2 regions of the Actinoplanes sp. SE50/110 genome follow, and region 1 is predicted to be linked to the other one. Evidence: riboswitches for the same ligand, from Rfam matches in the RefSeq annotation. Region 1 holds a riboswitch; the other holds the start of a gene.
What was found. A riboswitch is a leader RNA that binds a small molecule or an ion and turns the genes downstream of it on or off. The one in region 1 is predicted to bind S-adenosylmethionine.

Region 1 (15,468 bases):
ATGAACAGCCTGATGGTGGCCCGGGCCAAGCGGGTCGTGGTGATCGCCGACTCGTCGAAGCTGGGCAGCCACGCGTTCGCCCGGATCTGCCCGATCACCCAGATCGAGACGCTGGTCACGGACTCGGGCGCGTCGTCCGCGACGGTCGCCGCCTTCCGGGACGCCGGCGTGGACGTGATCGTCGCCTGATCCGTGGGTGTCCCGACGATTGAGACGGGAGAACGAGCGTCGATCCTTTAGGGTGCGGCGATGACCGCCGTACTCGAGATATCAGGACTGCGCAAGACCTATCGCAGTCGCAAGGGTGTCCGGAAGGCGCTGGACGGCTTCGACATGGTGGTGGAGGCCGGCCAGGTGCACGGCTTCCTCGGCCCGAACGGATCGGGCAAGACCACCACGTTGCGTACGCTGCTCGGCCTGATCAAGCCCAATGACGGCCGGATGGCGATCCTCGGCCAGGAGGTCCCCCGACACCTGCCGCAGGTCGCCGGTTCGGTCGGGGCGATCGTGGAGAGCCCCCAGTTCTTCGGCAACTTCACCGCGGAGACCACGCTGTCGCTGCTCGCCGACGCGGGCGGGGTGGCGCAGGCGCGGGTGCCGGCGGTGCTGGAGCTGGTCGGCCTGCGGGACCGGGCCCGGGAGCGGGTGAAAACCTACTCACTCGGCATGAAGCAGCGGCTCGCGGTGGCGTCCGCCCTGCTCAAGGAGCCCAAACTGCTGATCCTGGACGAGCCGGCGAACGGCCTCGACCCGGGCGGCATCCGGGAGATGCGCACGCTGATGCGCGACCTGTCCGATTCCGGGATGACCGTGCTGCTGTCCAGCCACATCCTGGGGGAGATCCAGCTGATCTGCGACTCGGTGACGATCATCTCGGCCGGGCGCCGGGTCGCCACCGGATCGGTCGGCGAGGTGCTCGCGAAGCACTCCTCGACCGGCGTGCGGGTGCGCCTGGAGCCGGGTGTCGACCTGGCGGGCGCCGCGGCGATCCTCCGGGCGGCCGGCGCGGCGCTCACCGTGGAACGCGACCACCTGGTGGTCGGGAACGCCGGCAACCCGGCTCAGATCACCAAGTTGCTGGCCGAAAAGCAGATCTACGTGTCCGAGCTCAGCCCGATCGAGGCCGGGCTGGAGGACGTGTTCCTGGAACTGACCGGCACCGCGCCGGTCGACGGGGCGAACCGGCAGGTCGATCAGGTCACGGCGACGCAGGGTGGGTGGGGTCAGTGAGCCTGTTCCGGGCGGAGCGGCGCCGGCTGACCAAGCGGCGGTTCACCAGGCTTTTCGTGGCCCTCGGGCTGCTGGTGCTGGTCCTGGTGGCGGCCGGTGTGGCGGCGACCAACCAGAAGGCCACCCCGGCCACGGTGGCGGCCGCGCAGGCCGAGGCGGAGACCGGGTACCGGCAGGCGGTGCAGCAGTTCGCCGAGGACAAGAAGCACTGCCAGCAGGATCCTTCGCAGTTCGGCGGGAACTGCGACAACCTCGGTGAGCCGCAACGGGAGGACTACAAGGCGGAGTACTACATGCCGTCGACGTTCGACTTCCACGAGCAGTTCCCGAACATGGTGATCACCTTCGCGGCGCTGATGGCGCTGGTCGCGTTCGTCGTCGGGGCGTCCTTCGTCGGCGCCGAGTGGAACAGCGGCGGGATGATGAACCTGCTGCTCTGGCGGCCGCAGCGGCTCCGGGTGCTGTCCACCAAGCTGGCCGCCCTGCTGGTCTGGCTGACCGGCCTGACCGTGGTGACCGGCGCGGCCTGGACCGGGATCTGCTGGCTGATCGCGACCCAGCGCGGCATCACCGCGCGGATGACCCCGGGCGTCTGGCAGTCGTTCGGGCTGATGGGCCTGCGCGGTCTCGGGCTGGTGGTGGTGGCCGGCGCGCTCGGCTTCGGCGCGGCGTCGATCGGCCGGCACACCGCGGCGGCGCTGGGCGCGGCGATCGGCACGCTGGTGGTGCTGCAGTACGGCCTGGCGATCGTGCTGTCACTGGCCAAGGCGCGGTTCTACGAGCTCTATCTGCTGCCGACGTGGATCTCCGCGTGGATGAACCAGTCGTACAAAGTGGTCGACGACAACGCGCCGTGCGTGCTGGCCGGCGGGTGTGAGCCGCCCAGCTACACGGTCACCTGGCAGATGGCGGGCGGGCTGTTCGCCGCGGTGGCCATCATCATTGTGGGTGCCGCAATGTGGACGATGCGTAAGCGCGACATCACCTGAGGTAGCGTACGCGGGGATCGTCGGCCGCCACTATGCTGATGATCCCCGCGCGAACCATCCATCCATCCGTGCCGTGAGGGAGTGCCATGCAGCCCGCCGCCGAACCCACCGGTGATCAGCAGCACATCCCCGCGCCCCGCACCGCCGAGCCGTCCGGGCAGCCGGAAGTCGCCGAGCAACCGGCTCTCAGCGAGCGTGAGGAGCAGATCCTCGCGTTCGAGGCCAAGTGGTGGAAACACGCCGGCGCCAAGGAGCAGGCCATCCGGGACACCTTCGACCTCTCCTCGACCCGGTATTACCAGCTCCTCAATGGTCTGCTGGACAACCCGGCCGCGCTGGAACGCGACCCGGTGCTGATCGGCCGCCTGCGGCGGCTGCGATCGACCCGGGCCCGCACCCGCCGCCGCTAGCCTCAGGCGTTCCGCTTTTCGGCGTACGACTCCAGCCAGGCGACCTGGGCGGCGTCGAGCGAGGCCCGCACCCGTTCGCGCGCGGTGCTCACGTTCGCGGCGGTGACGGTGGACGCCTCCAGCGACCCGCGCATCGCGGCCAGCGCCGCCTCCCGGATCAGCGCCGAGCAGTCGGCCGCCGAGAAACCCGTCAGCTCCTCGCCGAGGGCGGTCAGGTCGACCGACTCGTCCAGCGGCACCGACTTGGCGGAGGCCCGCAGGATCGCGGCCCGCGCCGGCCCGTCCGGCGGCGGCACGTAGACCAGGCGCTCCAGCCGCCCGGGGCGCAGCAGCGCCGGGTCGATCAGGTCGGGCCGGTTGGTCGCCCCGATCACCACCACGTTGCGCAGGTCCTCCACCCCGTCCAGCTCGGTGAGCAGGGCGGCCACCACGCGGTCGGTGACCCCGCCGTCCGAGCCCTGGCCGCGGGCCGGGGCCAGGGCGTCCACCTCGTCCAGGAAGACCAGGGTCGGCGCGGCCTCCCGGGCCCGGCGGAACAGCTCGCGGACCGCTTTCTCGCTGTCACCCACCCACTTGCTGAGCAGCTCGGCGCCCTTGACCGAGAGCACGTTCGCCTTGCCGGTCCCGGCGATCGCCTTCACCAGGTACGTCTTGCCGCACCCGGGCGGGCCGTAGAGCAGCACGCCGCGCGGCGGGGTCACGCCGAGCCGGGCGAACGTGTCCGGATAGGTCAGCGGCCACAGCACCGACTCGGTCAGCACCTGCTTGACCTCGGCCATGTCGCCCACGTCGTCCAGCGTGACGGTGGCCACCTCCAGGGTCGACTCGGCCATCGAGGTGGGCCGGACCACGTCCAGCGCCGCCTCGAAGTCGGCCATCGTGACGCTCGGCTCGTCGGACGTCTTCTGCCGCAACGCGGCCCGCACCCCGGCCTCGCGGACCAGCGCGCCCAGGTCGGCCGCGACGTACCCGGGGGTGCGGCCGGCCACGTCGTCGAGGCGCACGTCGGCGGCGAGCGGCATGCCCCGGGTCAGCACGGTGAGCTGCTCGCGGCGCATCGCGGCGTCCGGCAGCGGCACGGTGAGCTGCACGGCGAGCAGGTCGGGGGCGCGCAGCTCCGGGTCGACCGACTCGGGTCTGCCGGTGGTGCAGACCACCGCCGCGCCGCCGGCCACCAGTTCGGCCAGCACCTGGCGGAACACCGTGGCGATCGGGCCCGGCTCGTCGCGCGGCGCGAGCGCCTCCACGTCCGAGACGAGCAGCACCGCGGGCTTGTCGCCGCGGATCGCGGCGGCCGCCTCGCGCAGCCGGCGGGCGGCCGCGTCGTTGGTGAGCGCGGCCAGCTCCGGCGCCCAGATCAGCCGCACCTCGGCGCCGACCGTGGCGGCCACCGCCCGGACCATGCCGCCCTTGCCCGACCCGGACGGCCCGGAGACCAGGATGCCGAGCGCCACCCGGGTGTGCAGCTTGGCCAGCACCTCCCGATGGTTGAAGCCGAGGTCGAGCAGCTCCTGCAGCTCCTTGGCCTGGGCGCGCAGCCCGACCAGGTCCTCCAGGCTGGGCGGCGGCACCTCGGCCGGGGTGCCGGCGGCCGGTGTCTCCGGCGCGGCTTCCCGGGCCGTGGCGGTGGCCGGGCCGTCCTGCCAGCCGACCACCGTCTTCGTGGTGACCAGCACGCCGTCGTCGACCGACTCGACGGTCAGCAGCTGGTTGGTCCACCACGGGAACCGCGAGCTCAGACTGGACCGGGTCGACGGGCTGACCGGCGGCTTGCGGTCCGGGAAGACCTCCTGGGACAGCAGCGACACGTCGTCGCCCGGACTGACCGTCTTGCCGAACAGCGCCTGGCGCAGCATCTCCGGCGGGATCGTGCCGTGCACGCCGGGCGGCCCGCTGAGGATCACCCGGCTCGCCGCGGTCAGCGGGATCGGGGTGACCGTGACCGGCCCGCCGTCCGGCACCCCGGCGTTGCCGAAGGTGAGGTCGTCGGCGTGCAGTTGCTTCTGCCCGGTGGTCTCGTCGGCGATCACCCGCACCACCGTGCTGCGCGACCCGGACAGCCGCGCCGCCTGGCCCGGTTCCAGTTCGAGCGCCTTCATCGCGGTGGGATGCATCCGGACCAGGGCGCGTCGGCCCTCGTCGGCCGGTGACCGCCACGTCATGGTCAGGGTGAGATCGTCAGCCACCGCGCATGCCTCCGAGTGATCGCCGGGAGCCTTAGGTGGTCCACGCTATCTGCCGCCGTCCCGCTTCACAGCCCGTGCTCAGGCGGGCCGGGCTAGGTTGGGCGCCATGTCTGCGTTACCCCGGGTGACCCGGCGCCGGGCGGTCACCGCCGCGGTGGTGCTCGTGCTCCTCGCCGCCGCGACCGTCTGGGCCGTGCTGCCCGCGCGGGCCGCCTGGACAGCCCAGGATCTGCGGATCCCGGTCCGCACCGGCCCGGCCGGTGACCAGCAGGTCGAGCTCGACGCCCGCTTCCTGCTGCCCCGCGACCGGTCCGGCACGGTGCCCGCGGTGCTGCTGGCGCACGGCTTCGGCGGCAGTAGGGACTCGGTCCGCTCGGACGCCGAGTCGCTGGCCGCCCGCGGCTACGCGGTGCTCACCTGGACCGCGCAGGGCTTCGGCCGCAGCACCGGCGAGATCCACCTGGACAGCCCGGACTACGAGGTCAAGGACGCCCGGCAGCTGCTCGACTGGCTGGCCGCCCGCCCCGAGGTGCGCACCGACGCGCCCGGCGACCCGCGGGTCGGCGTGGTCGGCGGCTCCTACGGCGGCGCGCTGGCCCTGCTGCTGGCCGGGCAGGACCCGCGGGTCGACGCGATCGTCCCGTCGATCACCTGGAACGATCTGGACCACGCCTTCCTGCCGCAGTCCGCGGCGACCGACGCCACCGGGGTGTTCAAGAAGGGCTGGGCCGGGGTCTTCTTCGGCTCCAGCGCGGGCGGCGACAACCCGGCGTGCGGCCGGTTCGCCGCCGACGTCTGCGCGGCCTACCTGTCGATGGCGACCAGCGGCACCCCGGACGCGGCGGCCCTGGCCCTGCTGCGCCGGTCCAGCCCGGCCACCGTGCTCGACAGGATCAAGGCGCCCACGCTGCTCATCCAGGGCGCGGTCGACACGCTCTTCCCGCTCTCCGAGGCGGACGCCAACGCGAAGGGGATCGCCGCCACCGGCACGCCGGTCCGGGTGGCCTGGTTCACCGGCGGTCACGACGGCGGTGCCGGGCCCAGGTCCGACCAGGACCGGGTCGAATACCTGACCGGCCAGTGGCTCGACCACTACCTCAAGGGCCGGGGCGCCGCCCCCGGTGACGACTTCACCTTCTCCCGGGTGGCCGGTTTCAGCGCGATGGACCGGGACCTGGTCACCAACGGCTACTCCACCGACTCGTATCCGGGGACGACCGGCACCGGCAGCACCCGGGTCGCGGTGACCGGTGCGGCGCAGCCGATCGCCAACCCGCCGAACGGCAACCCGGCCGCGCTCTCCGCCCTGCCGGGGCTGGGCAGCCGGCTCAGCTCGCTGCTCAGCGGCAACCTCTCCGCCGACATCCCGGGCCAGCACGCCACCTTCGCCAGCGCGCCGCTGACCGCCGCGGTCGACGTGGCCGGTGCGCCGACGATCCGGCTGCGGGCCGCGTCGCCGACCGGGTCGGCGACGCTGTTCGTCAAGCTCTACGACGTCGACCAGAGCGGCGCGCCGACGCTCAGCGCCGGGCTGGTCGCCCCGGTCCGGCTCACCGGGCTGCCGACCGGCATCGAGCAGGCGCAGCCGGTCACAGTCACCCTGCCGGCGATCGTCCGGCGGATGGAGGCCGGGCACACGCTGCAGGTCGTCGTCGCCACCTCGGACCAGGCGTTCCTCTCACCGCCCGGGCCGGCCACCTACACGGTCGCGGTCGACGGGCAGCTGACGCTGCCCACCCTGGTGGGCACGCCGATCGCAACGCCGGCGGCGCTGTGGTGGTACGCGCTGGCAGCCCTGATCGCGGTCATCCTGATCGCCCTGGCTGTCCTGTCGGTGATCCGCCGCGCCCGCCGGCGTCGCCGGGTGACTGCCGTGCGCGACGACCTCGCCGACACCCCGCTGGTGGTGACCGGGCTGCGCAAGGCGTACAAGGACGGCTTCGTCGCGGTCGAGGAGATCGGCTTCACCGTCGAGCGCGGCCAGGTGGTCGGCCTGCTCGGGCCGAACGGGGCCGGCAAGACCACCACACTGCGGGTGCTGATGGGCTTGACCACGCCGACCGCCGGTGAAATCCACGTCTTCGGGCACCGCCTGGTCCCCGGCGCGCAGGTCCTGTCCCGGGTCGGCGCGCTGGTCGAGGGCCCCGGCTTTCTTCCGCACCTGACCGGCGAGCAGAACCTGCGGGCCTACTGGCAGGCCACCGGTCGGCCATGGGCCGATGCGCGGTTCGAGGAGGCGCTGGAGATCGCCGGTCTCGGTGCCTCGATCCACCGGCGGACCAAGAACTACAGCCACGGCATGCGGCAGCGGCTGGCCATCGCGCAGGCGATGCTGGGGCTGCCCGAGCTGCTGGTGCTCGACGAGCCGACGGACGGGCTGGACCCGCCGCAGATCGCCGAGATGCGCCGCGTGTTGCAACGCTACGCCACCGACGGGCGGGCCGTGCTGGTCTCCAGCCACCTGCTCGCCGAGGTGGAGCAGACCTGCACCCACGCGGTGGTGGTGAACAAGGGGCGGATCGTGGCGTCCGGCCCGGTCGGCGACATCGTCGGCGAGTCGCCGTCGGTCGCTTTCGAGGTGTCCGACGTGCCGGCCGCCACCGCGATCCTCTCCGGTCTGGGCGTGCGTTCGGTCACCCCGGACGGCGCCACCGGGCTGATCGTCGAGATGAACGGCACGCCGCGCGCCGACCTGGTCGCCTCGCTGGTCAAAGCCGGTGTCGGCGTCGACCGGGTGGTGCCGCGCCGCCGCCTGGAGGACGCGTTCCTGGCCCTGGTCGGCGACAACTCGCGGGGGAGTGGAGACCGATGAGCATCGATGTCAGTCCGGATGCCGCGGCGGGTTACCGCCCGTCGCGCACCCTGCCGATCGTCGCCGAGATCCGCCGGCAGGCGTCCCGGCGACGCACCCAGCTGGCCCTCGGCTTCATGGTGCTGCTACCGCTGATCATCCTGGTCGCCTTCGAGTTCGGCAGCGACAACCGCGGCGACGACGACAACGGCGGTGGTGCGTTCAGCAGCCTGGTCGACCTGGCCACCTCGGGCGGGCTCAACTTCGCCCTGTTCTGCCTGGCGGTCTCGGCCGGCTTCCTGCTGGTGGTGGTCTTCGCCCTGTTCGCCGGCGACACGGTGGCCAGCGAGGCGAGCTGGGGCAGCCTGCGCTATCTGCTGGCGATCCCGGTGCCGCGGGCCCGGCTGCTCGCGGTCAAGCTGGTGGTCGCGCTCGGCTACGCCTTCCTCGCGCTGTTCCTGCTGGCCGGCACCGGCCTGCTGGTCGGCACGCTGCGCTACGGCTGGCATCCGCTGGGCAGCACCATCGCCGCCCGGATCCCACCCGGGCAGGGCGTGCTGCGGCTGCTCGCCATCCTCGCCTACCTCGCGGTGATCCTGCTGGTGGTAGCCGGCCTGGCCTTCCTGCTCTCGGTGCTGACCGACGCGGCGCTGGGCGCGGTCGGCGGCGCGGTCCTGCTCTGGATCCTGTCCAGCATCCTGGACCAGATCACCGCCCTCGGCTCGATCCGCACCGGTCTGCCCACCCACTACAGCGACGCCTGGTTGGGTCTGCTGTCCACCCCGGTGCAGACCGAGGATCTGGCCAAGGGGGCGATCTCCGCGATCATCTACGCGACGCTCTTCTGGGGCACGGCGTTCCTGCGCTTCACTCGGAAGGACGTAACCAGCTAGGTCCACGGATCGTAGGGTGCGGCGATCTGTTCTGGCCGCGCCAGCGGCCAAGATCGTCGTGCCCGGGAGCGGCGGGAGCGGCGGTCAGTCATCGGCCGCAGCGCACGCCATGAAGATCTTCAAAGGTCTTCTTACCGTGCGCCGATCAGGAGGTCGCTCACACCTCGGGAACTCGCTGGGGTTATTCGTGCATCTCGTCGTAAGCTCGGGGAAACAACTGAATACCTCATCCAGAGGGGCAGAGGGAACGGCCCGATGAAGCCCCGGCAACCACCGCTTTCGTGATGCGGCAGGTGCTAATTCCGTCCTCCGCGGCAGGTCGCCGCCGGGGAAAGATGAGAGGAACGCCTCGATGACGTCTACCGTCAGTGCACCCGCTGCCATCTCCACCTCGCCCGCCCGCGGCCTCGTCTGCCGTGCCTGCGGCGCGCAGTACCCGCTGGCCGCGCAGCACGCCTGTTACGAGTGTTTCGGCCCGCTCGAGGTGGCCTACGACGAGGCGGCTCTCGCGCGGGTGACCCGGGCCGAGATCGAGGCGGGTCCGCAGAACATCTGGCGTTACGCAGCGCTGCTGCCGGCCGGCCAGGACCCGGCCACCCGGGTGACCCTCGACCCCGGCCTGACTCCGCTGGTCAGCGCCCCGCAGCTGGCCGCCGAGCTGGGCATCACCGCGCCGCTCTGGGTCAAGGACGACTCGCAGAACCCGACCCACTCGTTCAAGGACCGGGTCGTCTCGGTGGCCCTGACCGCCGCCAAGGAGCTGGGCTTCACCCGGTTCTCCTGCGCCTCGACCGGCAACCTGGCCAACTCGGTCGCCGCCCACGCGGCCCGGGCCGGCGTGCCCAGCATCGTCTTCATCCCGGGCGACCTGGAGCAGGGCAAGGTCGTGATGAGCGCGATCTACGGCGGTGACCTGGTCGCCATCGACGGCTCCTACGACGACGTGAACCGGCTGTGCAGCGAGCTGGTCGAGACCGACGAGTTCGAGGACACCGCGTTCGTCAACGTGAACGTGCGCCCGTTCTACGCCGAGGGCTCCAAGACGCTGGGCTACGAGGTGGCCGAGCAGCTCGGCTGGCGGATCCCGGCCCAGGTGGTCATCCCGATGGCCTCCGGCGAGCTGCTCACCAAGGTGGACAAGGCGTTCAGCGAGCTGGTCGAGATCGGACTCGCCGAGGCGCCGGAGGGCGGCTGGAGGGTGTTCGGCGCCCAGTCTCAGGGCTGCAACCCGATCGCGGTGGCGCTGCACGGCGACACCGACGTGATCACCCCGGTGAAGCCGACCGGGATCGCCAAGTCACTGAACATCGGCGACCCGGCGGCCGGGCCGTACGCGATCGAGGCGGTCCGCCGCACCGGTGGCTGGATGGACTACGCGGACGACGACGAGATCCGCGCCGGGATCAGCCTGCTGGCCCGCACCACCGGCGTGTTCGCCGAGACGGCCGGCGGCACCACCGTCGCGGTGCTCAAGAAGCTGGTGGAGAGCGGCAGGCTGGACCCGACCCGGGAGACCGTCGTCTACAACACCGGCGAGGGCCTGAAGACGCTGGACGCGATCGTCGGCACGGCCGGCCCGACCCACCGGATCAAGCCGTCGCTGCGCGGTGCTCGCGAGGCCGGCCTGCTGGGATGACTCTGGGTGACCGGCTATCTGCCGGTTGTCGAGAATTCCTACCGCGGAGGACTTGCGCGCCGATCTCCGGATCGACAAAATGCTTCTCGCGGGAGGACGCGACGCCGTACGAGGCCCCTCACCTGAGCTTGGCGACAATCTCCGAGGGTCCCAACGACCCAGCGCTGACCCAATGGCCACGTGCCGGAGGCGCTGTGCGTCCGTCCTCCCGACCAACTACCGCTTCAGCCGCTGCAGCCACGGGCGCAGCGGCAGATCCTCGGGATATCCGCCGTCCTTCAGGCCGGCGTGACGCTCGAAGAAGTTGCGGACGCCGTACGAGCCGGTCGCCGTGAACGACCACCCACAAGCGACCCAGTACGCCGGCCAGAACAGCGGACCCAGCACCGCGTACTGCCCGGCGTGCCGGCTCTCGTGGGCGAGCAGCGCGGCCCGCTCCTCGGCGAGCAGCCACTCGGCGCTGCGCCGCGTGATGATCACCGAGCCGACCGTGAAGCAGGACGCCGGGGGCATCGGCAACCGCCAGCCCTCGGCGATCAGCACCCCGTCGCGCCCGCGGCGGACCCTCGTCCGGGTGATCAGGGCCAGCAGCAGCCCGGCGCCGGTGGTCCCGTTCACCGCGGTCAGCAGCGTCCGGGCGACATGCCACCGGCCGGCCATCAGAGCCGCCGTCTCATCTGGAGCTCGGTGAGCACCGGCACGGTCGGGTGCGGCAGCCGCACCCCGGTGTCCTGGAAGCCGAGTTTCTCGTAGGCCCGGACGGCCCGGTCGTTGCCGGTCACCACCTCGAGCATCAGCTCGTGCCGCCCGGCCGCGGTGGACCAGTCGGCGATCGCCTCGATCAGGCTGGCCAGCATCTTGCCGCCCCGGGCGGCCGGCGTCAGGTAGACCGAGAAGACGACGGTGACCAGCGGATCGTCCGGGATCGCGGTGCCGCCGGCGTGCCCGAGCAGCGGCCCGTCGCCCGGATCGGTGACGAACTGGGCGAGCTCCGGCCCGTCGGCGGCCATGTCCAGCCGCCGCCGGTAACCCTCGTGCGAGCGGGCGGCGGCCTGGGCGAGGGTCTCCAGGAAGGCGAGCGGACTGTCGGCCAGCATCTCCAGCCGCAGGGCGCGCATCCGCCCGGCGTCACGGGCGGTGATCCGGCGCACCATCCAACTCTCCATGCGTCCTCAGTACTCGCCACGGCGGGTTGCGGCAAGCATGTTGCCGCAAACGGGACCCTCCCACCTGCGGTTGAAGATCTTTAGTCGGTTTGCGGGCCGGGCACCGGGGTTTCGCGGGAAGATGGGGTTTCTTGCACTCGGTACCCGGGAGTGCTAAACAAGTGATTGGCACTCACGAGGTGTGAGTGCCAGCAGGTCGGGACGGTGGGGTTCCGGTCGCGACGCCGCCATCGGCGCCGCGACACGAAACCGGTCGTCGCGGGCTATCCGGCTCGGCCTGAGGACGTCACATCGCCAGGTGGTGACGTCCACAGACTTCCTCAAAGAGTGTGCGGGAGCGGGTCAGACCGGCCCTCACCCGCGAATGTCCAGGAGGACAACGCCGTATGGCCAAGATCATCGCATTCGACGAGGAGGCTCGCCGGGGCCTCGAGCGGGGCATGAACCAGCTCGCCGACGCGGTCAAGGTGACCCTCGGCCCGAAGGGCCGCAACGTCGTTCTCGAGAAGAAGTGGGGCGCCCCCACGATCACCAACGATGGTGTATCCATCGCCAAGGAGATCGAGCTCGAGGACACCTTCGAGAAGATCGGCGCCGAGCTGGTCAAGGAGGTCGCCAAGAAGACCGACGACGTCGCCGGTGACGGCACGACGACGGCGACCGTCCTCGCTCAGGCGCTGGTCCGCGAGGGCCTGCGCAACGTCGCCGCCGGCGCGAACCCGATGGCCCTGAAGCGGGGCATCGAGGCCGCGGTGGCCAGCGTCTCCGAGGGCCTCCAGCAGCTCGCCAAGGATGTGGAGACCAAGGAGCAGATCGCCTCCACCGCCTCCATCTCCGCCGGTGACTCCACGGTCGGCGAGATCATCGCCGAGGCCATGGACAAGGTCGGCAAGGAAGGCGTCATCACCGTCGAGGAGAGCAACACCTTCGGGCTGGAGCTGGAGCTCACCGAGGGTATGCGCTTCGACAAGGGCTACATCTCGGCGTACTTCATGACCGACGCCGAGCGGATGGAGGCCGTCTTCGACGACCCGTACATCCTGATCGCGAACAGCAAGATCTCCAACGTCAAGGACCTGCTGCCGATCCTCGAGAAGGTCATGCAGTCCGGCAAGCCGCTGGTGATCATCGCCGAGGACGTCGAGGGCGAGGCCCTGGCCACCCTGGTCGTCAACAAGGTCCGTGGCACCTTCAAGTCGGTCGCCGTCAAGGCCCCCGGCTTCGGTGACCGCCGCAAGGCCATGCTGGAGGACATCGCCATCCTCACCGGTGGCGCCGTCATCAGCGAGGAGGTCGGCCTCAAGCTGGACGCCGCCGACCTGTCCCTGCTGGGCCAGGCCCGCAAGGTCGTCATCACCAAGGACGAGACCACCGTCGTCGACGGCGCCGGCAACGGCGAGCAGATCCAGGGCCGGGTCAACCAGATCCGCGCCGAGATCGAGCGGTCCGACTCCGACTACGACCGGGAGAAGCTGCAGGAGCGGCTGGCCAAGCTGGCCGGCGGCGTTGCGGTGATCAAGGTCGGCGCGGCCACCGAGGTCGAGCTCAAGGAGCGCAAGCACCGCATCGAGGACGCTGTTCGCAACGCGAAGGCGGCCGTCGAGGAGGGCATCGTGCCCGGTGGTGGCGTCGCCCTGGTGCAGGCCGGCAAGACCGCGTTCGACAAGCTGGACCTGGTCGGCGACGAGGCGACCGGTGCCAACATCGTCAAGGTCGCGCTCGACGCCCCGCTGCGTCAGATCGCCGTGAACGCCGGCCTCGAGGGCGGCGTCGTGGTGGAGAAGGTGCGCAACCTCGAGGCGGGTCACGGCCTGAACGCCGCGACCGGTGAGTACGTCGACCTGCTGGCCGCGGGCATCATCGACCCGGCCAAGGTCACCCGCTCGGCGCTGCAGAACGCCGCGTCGATCGCCGCGCTGTTCCTCACCACCGAGGCCGTCGTGGCCGACAAGCCGGAGAAGAACCCGGCTCCGGCCGGCGCCCCCGGCGGCGGGGACATGGACTTCTGAGTCCGGTGAAACCCTGACGGGACGGGCGGGCCGCGTTCAGCGGGCCGCCCGTTCCGCTGTTTCCAGGGGCAGGTCGCGCAGGCCGCGTACCGGTGACCACCAGTAGATCATCGGCGAGATCGCGGTGCACGCCCCGAAGATCAGTTTCCCCGGCGCGTTCGCGCCCGAATCGCACGGCTACCCGCCGCGCTGGGCCGAGATCCCCGGCACCCGCGGCTGCACCCTGGAAGCCCTCACCTACGCCGGGCGGGCCGACCGGTTCGCCGCCGCCGGCGCCCGGATCCGCGGCGTCAGCACCCAGCGCGCCGACCAGCTGCGCGCGTTCGCGGCACACGCCGCTCTGCCTTACGAGCTGCTCTCCGACGCTGACGGCCGGCTCGCCACCGCCCTGCGGCTGCCCACCTTCCGGGCCGGTGGCGGCGACCGCCTCAAACGCCTCACCATGCTGATCGACCCGGCCGGGACGATCCGGGACGTGCGGTTCCCGGTCACCGACCCGGCCGCGTCGGTCGACGAGATGCTCGACCTCCTCGGCGGATACTCGAGTGGGGCAGGCCACATTCCCCCGCCAGGGTGACCCCGGGGAGGGCTAACCTGGGACGGGTGCGTGATCCCTCCGTCTCCCGCTACACGGCCGGCCGTCTCTCCCCGATCCGCCGCACCGCCGACCTGCGGCGGCTCCGCGACGAACAGTTCGACGTCCTGGTGATCGGCGGTGGGGTCACCGGCGCCGGTGCGGCCGTCGACGCCGCCTCCCGCGGGCTGAAAGTGGCCCTGGTCGAGGCCCGGGACTTCGCCGCCGGCACCTCCAGCCGGTCCAGCAAACTCATCCACGGCGGCCTGCGCTACCTGGAGCAGCTCGAGCTGCACCTGGTGCACGAGGCGCTCACCGAACGCGGCCTGCTCGCCACCCGGCTCGCCCCGCATCTGGTCCGCCCGGTCCCGATCCTCGTCCCGCTGCCCGCCGCCAACCCGGTCAAACGGGTCTGGCAGCGCGGTTACTACGGGCTCGGCGTCGCGGCGTATGACGTCTTCGCCGGCGTCCTCGGCGGCGGCCGCGGCATGCCGCTGCACCGGCACCTGAGCCGCGACGGCGCCCGGCACCTGTTCCCCAGCCTGCGCGCCGACAAGATCACCGGCGCGATCCGCTACTACGACGGCCAGATGGACGACGCCCGCCTGGTGGTCAACCTGGCCCGCACCGCCGCCGCCCAGGGCGCCGCAGTGGTCACCAGCGCCCGGGTCACCGGCTTCGTCCGGGAGGCCCGCGAGGTGGTCGGCGTCCGGGTCAAGGACCTGGAATCACCCGGCTCACCCGAGTTCGAGGTGCGCGCCAAGACCGTCGTCGCCGCCACCGGCGTGTGGAGCGACGACATGGCGGAAATGCTGCGCGACGTCGGCGTCCGCCCCGGCCTGCGGGTCCGCGCCTCCAAGGGGGTGCACCTCGTGGTGCCCCGCTCGGCGATCACCGGCGAGGCCGGCCTGATCCTGCGCACCGCCACCTCGGTGCTGTTCGTGCTGCCCTGGGGCGGCCACTGGATCATCGGCACCACCGACACCGACTGGGAGCTGGACCGCTCCCATCCGGCCGCCTCCGCCCGCGACATCAGCTACCTGCTCGACCAGGTCAACACGATTCTCGACCGGCCGCTGACCACCGACGACATCGAGGGCGTCTACGCCGGCCTGCGCCCGCTGCTGTCCGGCGAGGCCGACTCGACGTCGAAACTGTCCCGCGAGCACGCCGTCGTCGAACCGATGCTCGGCCTGCTGCTGGTCGCCGGCGGCAAATACACGACCTACCGGGTGATGGCCGCCGACGTCATCGACCAGGCCGTCCGCCGCCTCGGCGGCGCCTTCCGCCCGTCGCGCACCGACCAGCTCCCGCTGCTCGGCGCCGACGGCTACGCCGCCGCCTGGCGCGACCGCCAGGACACCGCCCGCCGGCACGGCGTCACCACCGGCGTCATCGAGCACCTGCTGGAACGCTACGGCACCCTGACCGTCCACCTGCTCGCCATGATGGCCGCCGACCCGGCGCTCGCCGTCCCCCTCGAAGGCGCCCCGGAGTACCTGGCCGTCGAGGTCGCCTACGCCGCCCTCGCCGAAGGCGCCCTGCACCTCGACGACGTCCTCACCCGCCGCACCCGCATCTCCT
Region 2 (15,468 bases), 2.9 Mb from region 1:
ACGCCCGGCTCGACCCGGTGTACCGGAACAACCCGTGGGTGACCGGGGTACTCGGGGACATCCGGTTCTACGCCGCCGCGCCGCTGATCACGCCGGCCGGGCACGCGCTCGGCACGCTCTGTGTGACCGACAGCGTGCCGCATCACCTGCGCCCCGAGGAGCGGGCGCAGATCACCGACCTGGCCGCGATCGTGGTCGCGTTCTTCGAACGGCGCCGGCAGGCGCGGGAGACCGCCGAGCTCGCCGCGACGGTGCAGGCCCGGCAGCGGTGGACCGACACGCTGCTGGAGACGATCGACACGGCGGTGATCGCCTGCGACGCGAGTGAGAAGGTGACCCTCTGGAACAGGGCCGCCCGCGAATGGCACGGTCGCAGCGGCGAGGGCGACCCGCGGGGCACCGACGTGGCCCGGCGGTTCGGCCTGTTCGAGCCGGACGGCGTCACCACGATCCCGGACGACGAACTGCCGCTGCAGATCGCCCTGCGTCGGGGGATCACGGTGACCGGCCGGGAGATGATGATCCGCCGGCCGGTGGGCGAGCCGGTGCACGTACGGGTCAACGCCGGTCCGCTGCGCGGCCCGGCCGGGGAGATCCAGGGCGCGGTGCTGGCCCAGGCCGACGTGACCGCCGACCGACGTCGCCGCCGGTTGATCGAGGAGGCCCGGGAACGGCTGGCCGCCGCGAACGCCGAGCTGGAACGTTCCAACGCGGATCTGACCAACTTCGCCGCCGCGGTCGGCCACGACCTGATCGCGCCGCTCGCCGCGGTCGGCGGCTTCCTGGAACTGCTGGCGATGGAGGGTTGTCCGGAGGCGGCCGCCGGTTCGGCCGAGGTGACCCGGATGCGCGACGTGATCGACGGTCTGCTCGCCGGAGCGCTGGCCGACCGGGCGCGCCCTTCAGGACCGGCCCGGGGACGCCGATAGGATGGGCGTGCTGCTGGATGATCGGGAGCAGCGGCGACTCGCCGCGCTCCACGAGTATCGTCTGCTCGACTCGCCGGCGGGGAACGAGCTGGAGGCGGTCGTCCGGGTCGCGGCCACGGTCGCCCGGGTGCCGACCGCCACGCTGAACCTGATCGACGAGAACCGGCAGTGCCAGCTGACCACGGTCGGGTTCGACGGCGGCGACTCGCCGCGCTCCGAGTCGATGTGCGCGATCCGTTTTCAGACCGGCGAATTCACCTATCTCCCGGACGCCAGCCTGGATCCGACGTACCGGGCCAATCCCTGGGTGACCGGCGTCCACGCGAAGGTCCGGTTCTACGCGTCGGCGCCCCTGGTCACCCCGGACGGCTACGCGCTCGGGTCGTTGTGCGTCTTCGACTCCGAGCCGGCCGAGCTGGACGACGAGCAGATCGCCCGGCTCAAGGACCTCGCCGACGTGATCGTGGCACTCTTCGAGCGCCGCCGGCAGGCCCGGCTCAACGCCGAGTTGGCCGCGATCGCCGAGGCCCGGCAGCGGTGGACCGACACGCTGCTGGAGACGATCGACGTCGCCGTGGTCGCCTGCGACCGGGACGGCCGGCTCACCCTGTTCAACCGTGCCGCCCGCGACTGGCACGGCCTGGACGCCGACCCGGGGGTCGACCCGAACGACTTCGCCGACCGGTACTTCCTGTTCGACATCGACGGGGAGACGCCGCTGCCGGCCGACCGGGTCCCGCTGCTGCGCGCTCTGCACGAGGGTTCGGTCAGCAACGCCGAAATGCTCATCCGGCGCCGCGGCGGCGACCCGGTCCACGTCACCGTCAACGGCCGCGCCCTGGTCGGCCCGGACGGCATCCCGCTCGGCGCGGTCGTCGCGATGAACGACGTCACCACCGACCGTGCCCAGCAGCGCGCCATCGAACACGCCCGCCGCGAACTCGCCGCCGCCAACGAGGAGCTGCGCCGCTCCAACGCCGACCTGACCAACTTCGCCGGCGCGGTCAGCCACGACCTGGTCGCTCCGCTCGCCGCCGTCGGCGGCTACCTGGAGCTGCTCGAAGACGTCGTCACCGGCCAGCCCCGCGACTGGGTCGACGCCGCCTCCCGCGCCGTCACCCGGATGCGCGACCTGATCGGCTCCCTCCTCGATTACGCCCGTGCCGGCAGCGCCCCCATCCGCCGCACCCCGTCCGACCTCGGCGACATCCTCACCAGTGTGATCGCCGACCTGAACGCCGAAATACTCGCCTCCGGCGCCCGGATCCTCTCGCCGGCCCACCTGCCCGTCGTGTCCTGCGACCCGGTCCTGGCCCGCCAGCTCCTGCAGAACCTGATCGCCAACGCGATCAAATACCGCCACCCCGACCGCCGGCCGTGCATCGTCATCACCGCCGCCCGCGCGGAAGAGGCCTGGGCGGTAACGGTCGCCGACAACGGCAGCGGCATCCCCCCGGACCAGCGCCGCCGAGTCTTCGACATGTTCACCCGCCTGGACGGCACCTCGGCGTCCGGTCACGGCATCGGCCTCTCCAGCTGCCTGCGCATCGTCGACCGGCACGGCGGCACGATCCATGTCACCGACAACGAGGGCGGCGGGACGAAGATCATCTTCACGCTTCCGGACCGCTGATCATCAACGGCCAAGATCTTTGGTGGTACGACCTGTGCACGGCCCCGCCGCGCGGCGCGACGCCGCTGCCACTCCCGATCGCTGAGCGACCATCCGGGGTGGGGCGGACCAAGACGTGGTCCGCCCATCGCGGCCGCGCACGACCGCCGCCCCGCCGCCGGACCGCCGGTGCCCCTCCGCTCGTCCGGCCACCGTCCACCGTGATCAGGCAGCGCAGATCTGCTCGTTCGAGCATCGACCGTGTGGTGAAGCGGTGCAGGGTGTCCGTTCGATCGTCACATGTGTGGTCGGGCGGTGCGCGGCGTCCGTTCGATCGTCGGACGGTGGCGCGCTGGCTGGCCGGCGAGGTGCCCACCGTCGAACGGTTCGGGGATGCGACGGCAACCGCCGTCCGATCGCGCAGGTCGCCGGGGTCTTCGACGGGGGGCGTTGACCCGGGTCGGGGAGGCGCTGCCCGTGACACGCACGCCCGGGATGCCCCGGCCGCGCACGGAGGCGGGCCGGGGCGGTGGTGGCGGTCAGTGGGCCGTGGCAGCGGACAGCTCGTCGGCGAGGCGTTCGCAGACCGGGACGACGGCGGCGTACTCGGCGCGGATGGCGGCCATGGTGGCCGCATTCCGGGGGAGGCGGCCGGCGCGGGCGTCGGCCTCCACCGCGGCGAACATGCCGGCCAGGTGGACGGCGCCGATGTTGGAGGCGGAGCCGTTGAGGGTGTGCGCCTGGGCGCGGACCCCGGGGACGTCGCCGGCGGTAAACAGCGCGGCGAGCCGGTCGATGCCGGCCGGGGTGCCGGTGGTGAACGAGCGCAGCAGGCGGGCCAGCAGGGTCCGTTCCGGGTCGCTGGGTGCGCCGTCGCTGATGTCGTCCAGGCGGGCGCGGACCTCCGACTCCCGGTCGGCGTCGGGCGCGGTCCGGGCATCGCCGGATTCGCCGTCGTCGCCGGGCAGGTCATGGCCGAGGTCCAGCAGCGGGGTCAGCGCGCTGGTCAGGTCGGGAAGGTTGACCGGCTTGGGCAGGTAGTCGTTCATGCCGGAGGCGCGGCACGCGGCCCGGTCCTCGGCCAGCACGCTGGCGGTCATGGCGATGATGTGCGGCTGCCGGTCGGCCGGGAACTCCGAGCGGATCAGGCGGGTGGCCTCGAGGCCGTCGAGGATCGGCATCTGCACGTCCATGAGTACCACGTCGTAGTCGGCGGCACGCAGCGCCTGGACGGCTTCCAGACCGTTGCCGACGGTGTCGACGCGGTGGCCGAGTTTGCCGAGCATGAACTGGGCGACCTTCTGGTTGACCGGGTCGTCCTCGGCCAGCAGCACCCGCAGCGGCGTGTGCCAGGTCTCCTCGGCGGGCTCCGAAGCCGAGTCGGATGCCGAGAACGTCTCGACCGCCGCAGCGGGCTCGGCCGGCGGCGACGGGGCCGGCGATCGGGTGGCCCGCCAGGCGGTCAGCGCGATCGCCGAGGCGGCCCCCAGCGCCGCGGTGACCAGCCAGAGCGCCCGGGATTCCTGCTCCTGTTGCTGCTGCTGCCGGGCGTGCAGCACGGTCAGCTGATCCTGGCGCAGGGTGTCGATGAACCGGCCGGCACGATCCAGCGTCTCGGTGCCGGCGGTGCCGAGCACGTCCGGCCGGGCGTCCCGGAAACCCTCGTCGCGCAGCTGGGTGACCGCCAGACCGAGGTAGTCGACCGTGGCGGTGGCCGAGGCCTGCAGATCGTCGAGCGTCTGTCGGTGCGCGGTGTCGGCGCCGAGCAGCTGACGCAGCCGCGCCAGGCTTTGCGGCACCTGGGTCGCCGCCGAGGTGTAGGGCGCGAGGTAGTGCTCGTCGGCGGTCAGCACGAAGCCGCGTTCGCCGCGCTGCGCGTCCTGCAGCTGGCTCCGCAGGCTCGACAGGGTGTCCAGCGCCTGATAGGCCCGGTCGATCGGCGCCCGCTGCGCCTGCGCGCCGTCGATGCCCAGGTGGGCGGCGGCACCGCCGAGGGCCAGCAGCCCGATGACCGACCCGTAGCCGGCGGCCGACACCCGCCCGGCCGTCCACCGCTGGCCCGTCGCTTCGCGGGAGCCGCCGAGCCGATCGCTACCCTGACGCCGTCTACGAATCATGCCCTCAGATTCGGCGGCCGGGCCCGGTGCGTGAGACGCACCGGGCTGCAGCACAGTTGCGAATCGCCCGGTTTCAGGAGGCGCTGATCGCCACGTCGTCGAACCAGACCGTGCCGGTGTCGGCCCCCGACTTCAGGTGCACCTGCAGGCTGGCCGCGCCCGCGGGAGCCACACCGTCGACCGACAGCCGGGTCCAGTCGGTGGTCCCGGACGGCAGGTCGGCGGAGGAGGCGCCGCCGATCCAGCGGTCGTTCACGTCGAACCAGCTCAGCGCGATCTGCGTCGAGCCGGTCTCGTTCTTGCCGCGGACCCAGACCTCGGCGTGCCACCGCCGCCCGGGCTGCACCGGCTCGATCGGCGACACCCGGTACGACGGTGACCCGGCCGCCGTCTTGCCGGTGTTGGTCAGCATCACCGACCACTTGCCGGACCGCGCGGCCGTCTGCGTCCGGGTGGGCGTGCCGAGGTCGGACAGGTAGGACCGCCACGGCGTCTGACCGGCGGCGTTCTCGAAGCCGAGGTCCATCAGGCCGGTCGGGGACGGCGCGCCGTTCCACTCGGCCTTGGCCACCGCGGCGGCCGGCTTGGCGGTGCTGTCGGCGCGGTACAGGCCGTACCAGTACTGCTCGGGGATCCGCGCGACGCCGGAGTCCGGGATGCTGCCGGCGGCGAAGTCGTTCAGCGTCCACGGCGCGACCGCGTTCACCCCGGCCACCTCGGCGGCGGCGAACACCCGGGCGAGATATGCGGCCTGCTCACCCTCGCTGGACTGCAGCGTGTTCGTACCGGTCTCGCCGATCACCAGCGGGGCCGGCGCCACGGCGGCCTGGGCCTGCCGGATCGAGGCCAGGGCGCGTTCCGAATTGCCGTACAGGTGGAAGTCGTAGTAGTCCAGCGGCGTCGCCGCCATCGCCGACTTCAGCGTGGACAGGCCGGCGACGCCGGCCGACGAGCTGATCGGGATGGTCACCGGAACCCCCGGCACGGCCTTGCGAATCACCGGCAGGAGCTTCTTCGCCCAGCCGATCGCGGCCGGGTCGGTCGGGTCGAGCTCGTTCTGCAGTTCGATCGAAATGATCCGGTCGTCGTTACGGAACGGGGCGAGCAGCGCGTTCGCCCAGGTGGTGCTGCCGGCCACGTCGGAGTAGCCGTCCCACCAGTCGAACAGGGTGACCTTGACGGTCATGCCCCGGGCCGCGGCGAGCGACACGAACTGGGCCAGCTTCGCGGCGTACTCCGGTTTCGGGGTGGGGTAGCCGAAGGCCGACGGGAACACGATGGCGCGCACGCTGTCCGCACCGAGTGCCCGGGCCTTGGCCAGGTCGGCGTCGATCTTCTTGGCGTCGAAGTCGGTCCACATCCGGGTCCAGCTGCCACCCGCCGGGTAGTAGTTGATCTGCTTGGCGGACTGGACCGCGGCGAGCCGCTGGGCCGGGGTGAGGCTGTCCCGCGCGCCCGGCACGGTCGTGGAGGCCAGGATCGCCGCCGCCGGCTTGACCGCCGCGGTGGCGGCGGACGCCGGGGTCGTCGCTGACGAGACCGTCGCCCCGGCCGCCAGCAGCAGCGGCAGGGAACGGGCGACGACGGGGGTGACGGAGCGCATGGCGGCCAGGTCCTTCGTGACGGCGGGTGGATGTGCCGGTTCAGTTCGGCGGCGCGACGGACCGGTCAACGAAAGCGTTCAGTGCCGTTCGGGTGCGAGGTGATGCCGTTCTGGTTCGCCGCTGGCCGGGTGGTCTAGCGTCGACCCATGACAGCGGACCTCTTCGATGCCTCGGCCATGTACGACGACGACTACCTGCACTTCTTCGCCAGGCACCCGGCGGAGGAGGCGGGTCGGGCGGCGGCGGGGGTGACGCACGGGCCCGCCGTGCCGGCCGCGGGCGGCGGGCCGGCCACCGCCGACGTGGTGTGGCGGCTGCTCGGCCTGGCACCCGGCATGACCGTCCTGGACCTGGCCTGCGGCCACGGCTCTCTGGCCGCCGCCCTCGCGGCCCGCGGCTGCCGGGTCACCGGCCTCGACTTCTCCGAGGTCTTCCTGGCCCGGGCCCGGTCCGACGCCGCCGCCCGCGCCCTCGACATCGACTATGTCCCCGGTGACATGCGCGAGCTGCCGCGGGAGTGGACCGGCCGCTTCGACCGGGTGGTGAACTGGTCGACCGCGTTCGGCTATTTCGACGACGCCGTCAACCGGCACGTGCTCGACGAGATCGTCCGGGTGCTGCGCCCCGGTGGCCGGCTGGCGTTGGACCTCGACAATCAGGTGCGGTTCCTGACCTCGTGGACGCCGTCCCGGATCACCGTCGCCCTCGGTAACGGCGATCTGCTCGCCGACCGGCACCGCTTCGACCCGCTCACCGGACGCTTCGAGGTCGAGCGCACCGTGGTCCGCGACGGCCGGGCGCGCACCCTGACCTTCGTCAAGCGCCTGTTCGGTTTCCCGGAGATCCGGGACTGGTGTGCCGCGGCCGGGTGCACCACGGTGGCCGGGCACGGCGAGGACGGCGAGCCACTCTCGGCGGAACACCGGCGGATGGTCGTCGTCGCGGCGGTTCGCGGCTGATGTCGTACCCCGCCATCGTCTTGTGAAGTGCGACGCTGCCGGCGGGCGGGGAGCGACCTAGGGTCATGCGAATGGATCATGTGACCGGACGGCAGCGGGGGACCGCGCTGGTGGCGCTGGCGCTCGGCGGCGTGGCGATCGGTTTGACCGAGTTCGTGGCGATGGGGCTGCTGCCGGAGATGACCCGCGATCTGCTGCCGGCCGCGTGGGCGCGCTCGCACGAGGACGCGGTGGCGCAGGCCGGGTGGGTGATCACCACGTACGCCCTCGGGGTGGTGGCCGGCGCCCCGCTGATCGCCGCCCTGTCCGCCCGGATGCCGCGCAAGCGGCTGGTGCTGGGTCTGCTCGCACTGTTCACGGTGGGTACGGTGGCGTCCGCGCTGGCGCCGACGTTCGGGCTGGTGCTCGTCGCCCGGTTCGTCGCGGCGCTGCCGCACGGAGCGTATTTCGGGGCGGCCGGGCTGGTCGCGGCGAACCTGATGGGCCCGGGCAACGAGGCGCGCGGGTTCGCCGTGGTGCTCGGCGGCCTGACGCTGTCCAATGTCGCCGGTGTTCCGGTGATCACCCTGATCGGGCAGTCGTCCGGCTGGCGGGTGGCCTACCTGGTGATCGCCGGGGTGTTCCTGCTGGCGCTGTTCGCGGTGCTGGCCACGGTGCCGCAGACGCCGACGCCCGCGGGCGCGTCGATCGGCGCCGAGTTGCGGGCGTTGCGCCGGCCGCAGGTGTGGCTGGTGGCGGTCACCGCGGCGGTCGGGTTCGGCGGGTTCTTCGCGGTGGACAGCTACATCGCCCCGGTGACCACCGAGGTGACCGGGTTGTCCACCCGCGCGGTGCCGTGGGCGCTGGTCGCGGTCGGGCTGGGGATGACCGTGGGTAACGCGGTGGGCGGCTGGTTCGCCGACCGCAACCTGCGCCGGGCGACGCTGACCGCGTTCAGCACGGTGATCGTGGCGGCGGTGATCTTCGCGTTGACCGCGCACAGCACGGTCGGGTTGTTCCTCGGGTCGTTCCTGGTGGGCGCGGCGAGCCTGGCGCTGGGCCCGGCCATGCAGGCCCGGCTGATCGCGGTGGCGCCGGGGGCCCAGCTGATGGGCGCGGCGGTGAACCAGTCGGCGATGAACACCGCCAACGGCCTGGGGGCGGCGCTGGGCGGGCTGGTGATCGCGCGCGGTTACGGCTATCTGGCACCGGCGTGGACCGGCGCGGTGCTGGCCGCGATCGGGCTGGGGCTGGCGGCGGTGAGCTTCGCCGCTGACCGCACGTTCCGCCGGAGTTTGACCGCTGTTCACCATCGGCGGCCTACGCTCTGGCGATGACGGCCCCCACGCTGCTCCGTCCGGTGACCACACCGGGTCCGCTGACCGCGGCCGCCCGGCTGCTCGCCGAGTCCCTGCTCGGTGGCATGGGTGACCGCTGGCTGCACACCCGGGGGGTCGCCGGGCGGGCCGCCGAGCTGGCCGGGCCGCTCGGCGTCGACGCCGACCTGGTCACCGCGGCGGCCTGGCTGCACGACATCGGCTATGCCGAGCCGACCGTCGTCACCGGGTTCCACCCGCTGGACGGCGCCGACCACCTGACCCGCAACGGGTGGCCGGTCCGGGTGGCCGGGCTGGTCGCCTACCACTCCGGGGCCCGTTTCGTGGCCGCGGCGCGGGGGCTGAGCGGATCGCTGGCCGCCTACCCGGACGAGCGGACCGTGCTGGCGGACGCGCTCACCTACGCCGACCAGACCGTGGGGCCGAGCGGGCTGCGGGTGGACCCGGCGGCCCGGTACGCCGAGGTGCTGCTGCGGCACGGGCCGTGCTCACTGAACGCGCTGGTGGACCCGGAACGCGGGCCGTACCTGCGGGGCATCGCCGGCCGCATCGAGCATCTGCTCGCCGCACGAGCTCTTCAGCGGGATTGAAGGAATCGCGTCAATGCGTCGTGGTAGGGCTGCAGCGAGCTGATCTCCAGGTATTCCGACGGGCCGTGCTGCCCGTCGCCGGTCGGCCCGAAAATGACGGCATCGATGCCGAGCGGAAAATAGAACCGGCTGTCCGCCGCCCCGTGCTTGCGCAGCAGTTCCCCGGAGTATCCGACCGCCTTGGCCGCCTCCTGCAGGGCACGCACCCCGGCCCCGGACGGATCCGCCCGATGCGGCGTCCCCACCGCGTCGACCTGAACCTCCACCTCGGCGCCCACGATCGACCGCAGGTGACCGGCGATCTCCGGAATGGAACGCCCGGTCAATGCCGCGTCTTCCGGCGGGTAGCGGATGTCGAACCAGGCTGTCGCATCCGCCGGAACCTGATTGACCGCCTGGTTCCCGGTCTCGATCCGCGCCAGATTGGCGGTCGTCGTCCACGCCTCCTCGGCCGGCACCGGATAGCGCGCGATCAGTCGCTGCACCGCGGTCAGCAGCGTCAGCAGGGCGTTGGAACCCAGCCACGGATACGCCGCATGCGCCCCCAGGCCGGAAGCGATCAGCCGGGCCCGCACCAGGCCTTTCGACTCGGTGACCACCCGCAGCCCGCTCTGCTCCCCGATGATCACGAAGTCGCCGCGCACCCCCTGCGCCAGCTGGTGCCCGGTCCCGTCCTGTCCGCCCGTCTCCTCATCGGTGACCAGCTGCAACGCGATCGGGTAGGGCAGCTCCCCGGCCATTTCCCGGAACACCGTGGCGAGGACCAGCGCCGCGACCTTCATGTCGTGCGCACCGCGCCCGTACAGCCGGTCGCCCTCGCGGCGGGCCCGGAACTGCGACGGCGTTCCGGGCACCACATCGAGATGACCGTTCAGGATCACCCGAGGCCGGCCCGGCCGGTCGGGGTGGGTGAGCAGCGCGCTGGGCCTGCCCCGGGACTCGAAGCGCCGGGTGGTGAAGCCCGGGCCGACCAGGTCGAGCACCAGGCCCAGGGCCCGGTGCAGCTCGGCGGGCCGGTCGGCGGTCGACCGGATCCCGATCAGCGCCTCGGCCGGCGCGAGCAGCTCCTCCATCCCGCCGAACCTAGCGCGGCAGCTGCTCGCCCGCCGCCACGGCGATCGGCAGCCTGTTCTCGGCCGGGGGCAGCGGGCAGGTGGCGAACTCGGTGTACGCGCACGGCAGGTTCGTCGCCCGGTTGAAGTCGAGGGTCACGGTGCCGTCGGCGGCCGGTGGCGCGATCGCCACACTGCGGTTCGCCGGGTACGTGGTGACGCCCGACGTCGCGTCGGTGAACAGCACGAACAGCGAGCCGGGCGTGTGACCGTTGAACGCGGTCAACGCCAGATCCCGCCCGTCGGCGGTGAACTCGATGCGTCCGGGCGACTCGTACACGTGCTCGAGGCCCTCGGCGACCGACCCCACGGTCACCGGCCGGGGCTCGTCGAACGGCACGAACGTCCCGGTCACCACCCACTCCTCGGCCGGCGGGTAGGCCGGCGTGCCCCGATACCCGACCAGGGTCTCGTGCGCGGGGTGCCGCGGGCGCAGCACGTCGTGACCACCCCGGCGGGCGATCTCCAGTTTCGCCTCGCCCCAGCCCACGGTGTGGTCGGCGCGCTCGGCGAGGGGCGGGAACCGGTGCTCGCCGGCCGGGATCCCGTCAAGCTCCTCCCCGGGCGCCAGGGTGACCAGCACGCCCTCCGGGCCGGTGCTCCACTCGCCGGGTGCGTCCGGGAACCGCTGCGGGGTCTCGGTCAGCCAGTGCAACCCGGTGATCGCCAGGAAGCCGTGCTTGTCCGCCCGCCGGGTTTCGTGCTCGTCGTGCCACCGGGTCCACTGCTGCTCGAAGCTGCTCATGCGTCGACCCTAATCCCTACTGGCTCCGTGGGATATGGCGCGGCGCTGTGACATCTGCTAACTTCGTGGGCAGGTCATGAGTGTCAGCGTCAAGCCCCGGCTCGCTGACCGGCAACCCTTCCTGTTCGCGATGGGGTGCCCCGGGTGAGGACCGGGCCGTTTCGCCGACCGGCGACGGCAAGCGCTGAACCGGAGGCATGCCATGTCGGCTCTCGACATCGTCGGCGACGACCTGAAGACCGAGCTCCCCAGCGGCGAGACGATCCGTTTCGCGCACCTCGACTACGCCGCCTCGGCCCCCTGCGTCGAGGCCGCCGCTCAGGCGGTCGGCGAGCTGCTGCCGCGCTACGGCAGCGTGCACCGGGGGACCGGGGTCCGCTCGCAGACCTCGACGGTCGCCTACGAGGTGGCCCGGGACGTGGTGGCCGAGTTCGTCGGCGCCCGCCCCGGCGACCACGTGATCTTCACCCGGAACACCACCGACTCGCTGAACCTGCTGGCCCGGGCGCTGCCCGCGGGCACCACCACGATCCTGTTCGACGGCGAGCACCACGCCAACCTGCTGCCCTGGCCGAACCCGTTGCGGCTGCCCACCCCGGCGTCGCCGCACTTCGCGGTGCAGGCGCTGCAGAACGCGCTGCGCGACCTGCGCACCCCGGCCGTGCTGGCGATCACCGGGGCCAGCAACGTGACCGGGGAGATCTGGCCGGTGCGCGAGCTGGCCGACGTGGCGCACACCTACGGGGTCCGGGTGGTCGTCGACGCCGCCCAGCTCGCCCCGCACCGGCCGGTCGACCTGGACGAGCTGGGCGCCGACTACCTGGCGTTCTCCGGGCACAAGCTGTACGCCCCGTTCGGCTCCGGCGTGCTGGTCGGCCGGGGGGACTGGCTGGACGCCGCCGACCCGTACCTCTACGGCGGCGGGGCCAGCGCCACGGTGGGTGAGCGGCCCGGCGAGCAGACCTGGGCGGCCGGTCCGGCGCGGCACGAGGGCGGCACGCCGAACCTGCTGGGCGCGACCGCGCTGGCCGCGGTCTGCGCCGCGCTGCTGGTCGCCGACCGCGACGAGCTGCACCGGCACGAGCAGGCGCTGCTGGCCCGGCTGCGGGCCGGCCTGGTCGCCGTCCCGGAAGTCCGGGAGGTGAGCATCTTCGGTCCCGAGCACCCCCGGGTCGGCATCGTCTCGCTGGTGCTGCCCGGCCACGATCCGGCCCGGGTCGCCCACCTTCTCGGCCGCGAGCACGGCATCGGGGTCCGCGCCGGCCAGTTCTGCGCGCACCCCCTGGTCCGCCGCCTCACCAACACGGAGAAATCCGATATCTGCGGTACGAACGGTGCCGGGCTGCTGCGGGCGAGTTTCGGGCTGGGCAGCACCGTGTCGGACATCGATCGATTCGTCACGGCTCTGGCGGACACAGTTCGCTCCTGAGCAGCCCTCCCCACCCGGCCCGCCGCGCCGAGAGCTGTTCCGGGAGATGTTGATCAACCGGAAGTGTGTCACTCCGAAGGTCCAGTTCACCTGATTGAAACCACAGCGGGCCCTGTCGCCGGTTAGAGTCCCGCCATCCTCGACAACATTGATCCCTTCATCGGCACCGCGGCGACCGACCTGCCCCGCGCACTCGGTCTGGCCGCCACCTGGTGGTGGCCCAAGCCGCAGGTGGGCAACACCCACCCCGGCGCGACCTCGCCCCTGGGCATGGTCAGCGCGTGCGCCTATTCAGGCGCCTACCCCACCGGTTACGGCCGGTACGCGAAGAACACCGAGGGCGTGCCCGAGGAGATGTTCGAGCGCACCGAGGCCTCCGGCTTCACCCACTTCCAGCAGTCCGGCACCGGCGCGATCCGCAAGTACTACAACTACGTGCGGGTCACCCCGATGGTCCAGCCGCTGGACGACCTTGGCCAGTCCTGGGCGCTGCACGACGAACGCGCCGAGCCCGGGTACTACGCCGCGAACCTCGACACCGGGGTGCGCTGCGAGATCACCGTGGGGGAGAAGGTCGCCGTCCACCGGTACACGTTCCCCGACCACCACAGTGCCCGGGTCGTGATCGACCTGTCCTGCGGCGGCCTCGCCATCGACCTGGGCCGCACGGTCCCGCTGCGCGCCCAGGTGGAGAGCATGGGGCACGGCTGCGCGCAGGGCACCGTGGTGATGGAGGGCGTGCCGCTCTCCGTCCACCTGGAGGCCGACGCCCCCGGCTGGCGGCAGATGCTGTGGTACGACCGGCGGCTGATCCCGGGCGGCACCCGGCTCGACTTCGACAGCATCCGGCACACCACGCTGCGCCCGTTCGGCATGCTGTTCATGGGGTCGGCCCGGGCCGGGCAGACCATCGAGGTCCGGATGGGTTTCTCGCTGCGCGGCTGCGACCAGGCCCGGGAGAATCTGCGCCGGGAGTGTGGCACCGGCGAGCCGGCCTTCGAGAAGGTGCGCCTTAGCACGAAGCAGCGCTGGCGCGACCACGTCGGCCGGGTCCGGGTCGACGGCGGGACCGAGGCGCGCCGCACGGTGATGGGCACCGCGCTGTACCACTCCCTGATCAAGCCGTGCTTCGCCGACGACGAGAGCCCGTTCTGGCCCAGCTCCGGCCCGTGGGCGTTCGACATCTGCACCATGTGGGACATCTACAAGACGCAGATCCCGCTGCTGCAGGCGATCGCCCCGGACCGCGCCATGGACCTGCTCGAATCCCTGATCCGGGTGTGCGAGGAGGAGGGCAACTTCCCGATCGGCTACCGGATGGCGCGCGGCGCCGACCGGTTCTTCCGGCAGGCGTCCGCGCTGGCGCACACCGCGATCGCCGACGCGCACGCCCTCGGCCGGGGCGGCGTCGACTGGGGCTGGGCACTCGTCCACATGGTCGACGACCTGCGCCGGATGTACGGCGAAGACTTCTTCGAGCACGGCGTGGTGCACCCGATCACGCACACCCTCGACCTGGCGTACGCCCACCACTGCACCGCCAAACTCGCCCGCGCCCTCAACGACCGCAGACTCGCCGACGACCTGGAACGCCGCAGCCACCAGTGGGTGAACGCGTTCGACCCGGTCAGCGGGCTGCTCCGGGACTCCGAGTTCTACGAGGGCGGCAAGTGGAACTACTCGTTCCGGCTGCTGCACGACATGGCCGCCCGGATCGAACTGTCCGGCGGCGACCGCGGGTTCATCGACAAACTGGACCGATTCTTCGGCTACGGCGCCGAACCGGTCAAACAGCCGGGGGTGAGCCCGCAGCCGGCCGAGATGGCCCTCGGCTACGCGCTCAACCGGTTCGAAGGCCTGAACAACGAGCCGGACATGGAAGCCCCCTGGGCCTACCACTACGCGGGCCGGCCCGACCGTACCGCCGAGGTCGTGCACTCTGCGCTGACCTGGCAGTTCGGTACCGGTCCCGGCGGGCTGCCCGGCAACGACGACTCCGGCGGCCTGAGCGCCTGGTACGTCTGGGCGTCGCTCGGCCTGTTCCCGGTCGCCGGGCAGAACCTCTTCCTGGTGAACGCCCCCGCCTTCGAACGGGCCGCGATGCGGGTCGGCGACGAGGAGTTCATCATCGAAACGAGCGGACACGTCGACACGCCGATCGGCGTCGACGGTCTCGACCGGGACCCACCCGCCCAGTACGTCCAATCGGCCACCCTCAACGGCAAGCCCCTGCACGCGGCGCACCTCTCGGCGACCGACGTGCACCGCGGCGGCCGGCTGCACCTCAAGCTCGGCCCCGAACCCTCGACGTGGGGACACGGGAACCGCCCGCCGTCCCACTCCTTCACCCCCTTTAAGGAATGACCATGAGCCGTCCTACCCGGAGACTCGTGATCGCGGTCCGCGCCGACCCGGTTATCTGCGGACACTCCGGTGAGGCTCGCAACCTCGCCGAAGTCGCCCTGCACCGGGGCTTCGACGACGTCCGCCTGCTCACCTGGCCGATCCCCGCGCTGCAGGCGGCCGGCCTGCCGCTCAAGCCACTGGACCGGCTGCTGCCGTACAGCGACGGGATCACCGTCGAACGCCCGGAGGCGGTCGGCGACTACCGGGTGCCCGACGGCCGGCACCTGGCCGGACTCACCGGTCGGCTCGTCGAACTGCTCAGCGACGGCGTGCCCACGGTCTGCCTGTCGATGTACCTGGTTCCGCACACTCAGGTGATCAACGACGCGGTCACCGCGGCCCGGGCCGCCGGCTTCAACCCGCAGGTCCACACCATCGCCAAAGCGGTCGGCTCGGACGTCACGAACGTGATCCGCTCGTGCCTGCGCGAAGGCCGGTTCGGTGCGGCCACCGTGCTGATGACCACCTTCCTGGCCAGCGACGAGGTGGTCGCCGTCTCCGAATACACCAAGGACGAGATCATCGCCTCGGCCGAGGAGGTCGACGCGCACTGCGGCACCAGCTTCGCGAGCCAGTGCCGTGACCGGGTGACAGTCAGCTACCCGCCGATCGACTCGTCGGCCTTCCTCAGCCTCGGCGACGACGCGAT

Region 2: linked by a shared signal. The riboswitch ahead of ACSP50_RS10960 (aminotransferase class V-fold PLP-dependent enzyme) and the one ahead of thrC (threonine synthase) in region 1 are both predicted to bind S-adenosylmethionine.

Annotation. Positions count from the first base shown of each region.
Region 1 covers NZ_LT827010.1:8,788,296-8,803,763, reverse strand. Annotated here, with positions in the region: gene ACSP50_RS39445 (DeoR/GlpR family DNA-binding transcription regulator) at 1-189, shown strand, start outside; gene ACSP50_RS39440 (ABC transporter ATP-binding protein) at 250-1,230, shown strand; gene ACSP50_RS39435 (ABC transporter permease subunit) at 1,227-2,219, shown strand; gene ACSP50_RS39430 (DUF3263 domain-containing protein) at 2,306-2,629, shown strand; gene ACSP50_RS39425 (AAA family ATPase) at 2,632-4,791, opposite strand; gene ACSP50_RS39420 (alpha/beta fold hydrolase) at 4,922-7,627, shown strand; gene ACSP50_RS39415 (ABC transporter permease) at 7,624-8,499, shown strand; SAM riboswitch class I at 8,723-8,841, shown strand; gene thrC (threonine synthase) at 8,852-10,135, shown strand; gene ACSP50_RS39405 (hypothetical protein) at 10,352-10,795, opposite strand; gene ACSP50_RS39400 (GNAT family N-acetyltransferase) at 10,795-11,301, opposite strand; gene groL (chaperonin GroEL) at 11,688-13,310, shown strand; gene ACSP50_RS39390 (peroxiredoxin) at 13,435-13,887, shown strand; gene ACSP50_RS39385 (glycerol-3-phosphate dehydrogenase/oxidase) at 13,914-15,468, shown strand, end outside.
Region 2 covers NZ_LT827010.1:2,449,751-2,465,218, forward strand. Annotated here, with positions in the region: gene ACSP50_RS10915 (sensor histidine kinase) at 1-929, shown strand, start outside; gene ACSP50_RS10920 (ATP-binding protein) at 931-2,562, shown strand; gene ACSP50_RS10925 (response regulator) at 3,081-4,658, opposite strand; gene ACSP50_RS10930 (cellulase family glycosylhydrolase) at 4,732-6,261, opposite strand; gene ACSP50_RS10935 (class I SAM-dependent methyltransferase) at 6,409-7,221, shown strand; gene ACSP50_RS10940 (MFS transporter) at 7,293-8,537, shown strand; gene ACSP50_RS10945 (HD domain-containing protein) at 8,534-9,127, shown strand; gene ACSP50_RS10950 (M20 family metallopeptidase) at 9,115-10,200, opposite strand; gene ACSP50_RS10955 (DUF1684 domain-containing protein) at 10,211-10,984, opposite strand; SAM riboswitch class IV at 11,057-11,174, shown strand; gene ACSP50_RS10960 (aminotransferase class V-fold PLP-dependent enzyme) at 11,187-12,413, shown strand; gene ACSP50_RS10965 (glycoside hydrolase domain-containing protein) at 12,612-14,777, shown strand; gene ACSP50_RS10970 (glycosyltransferase) at 14,780-15,468, shown strand, end outside.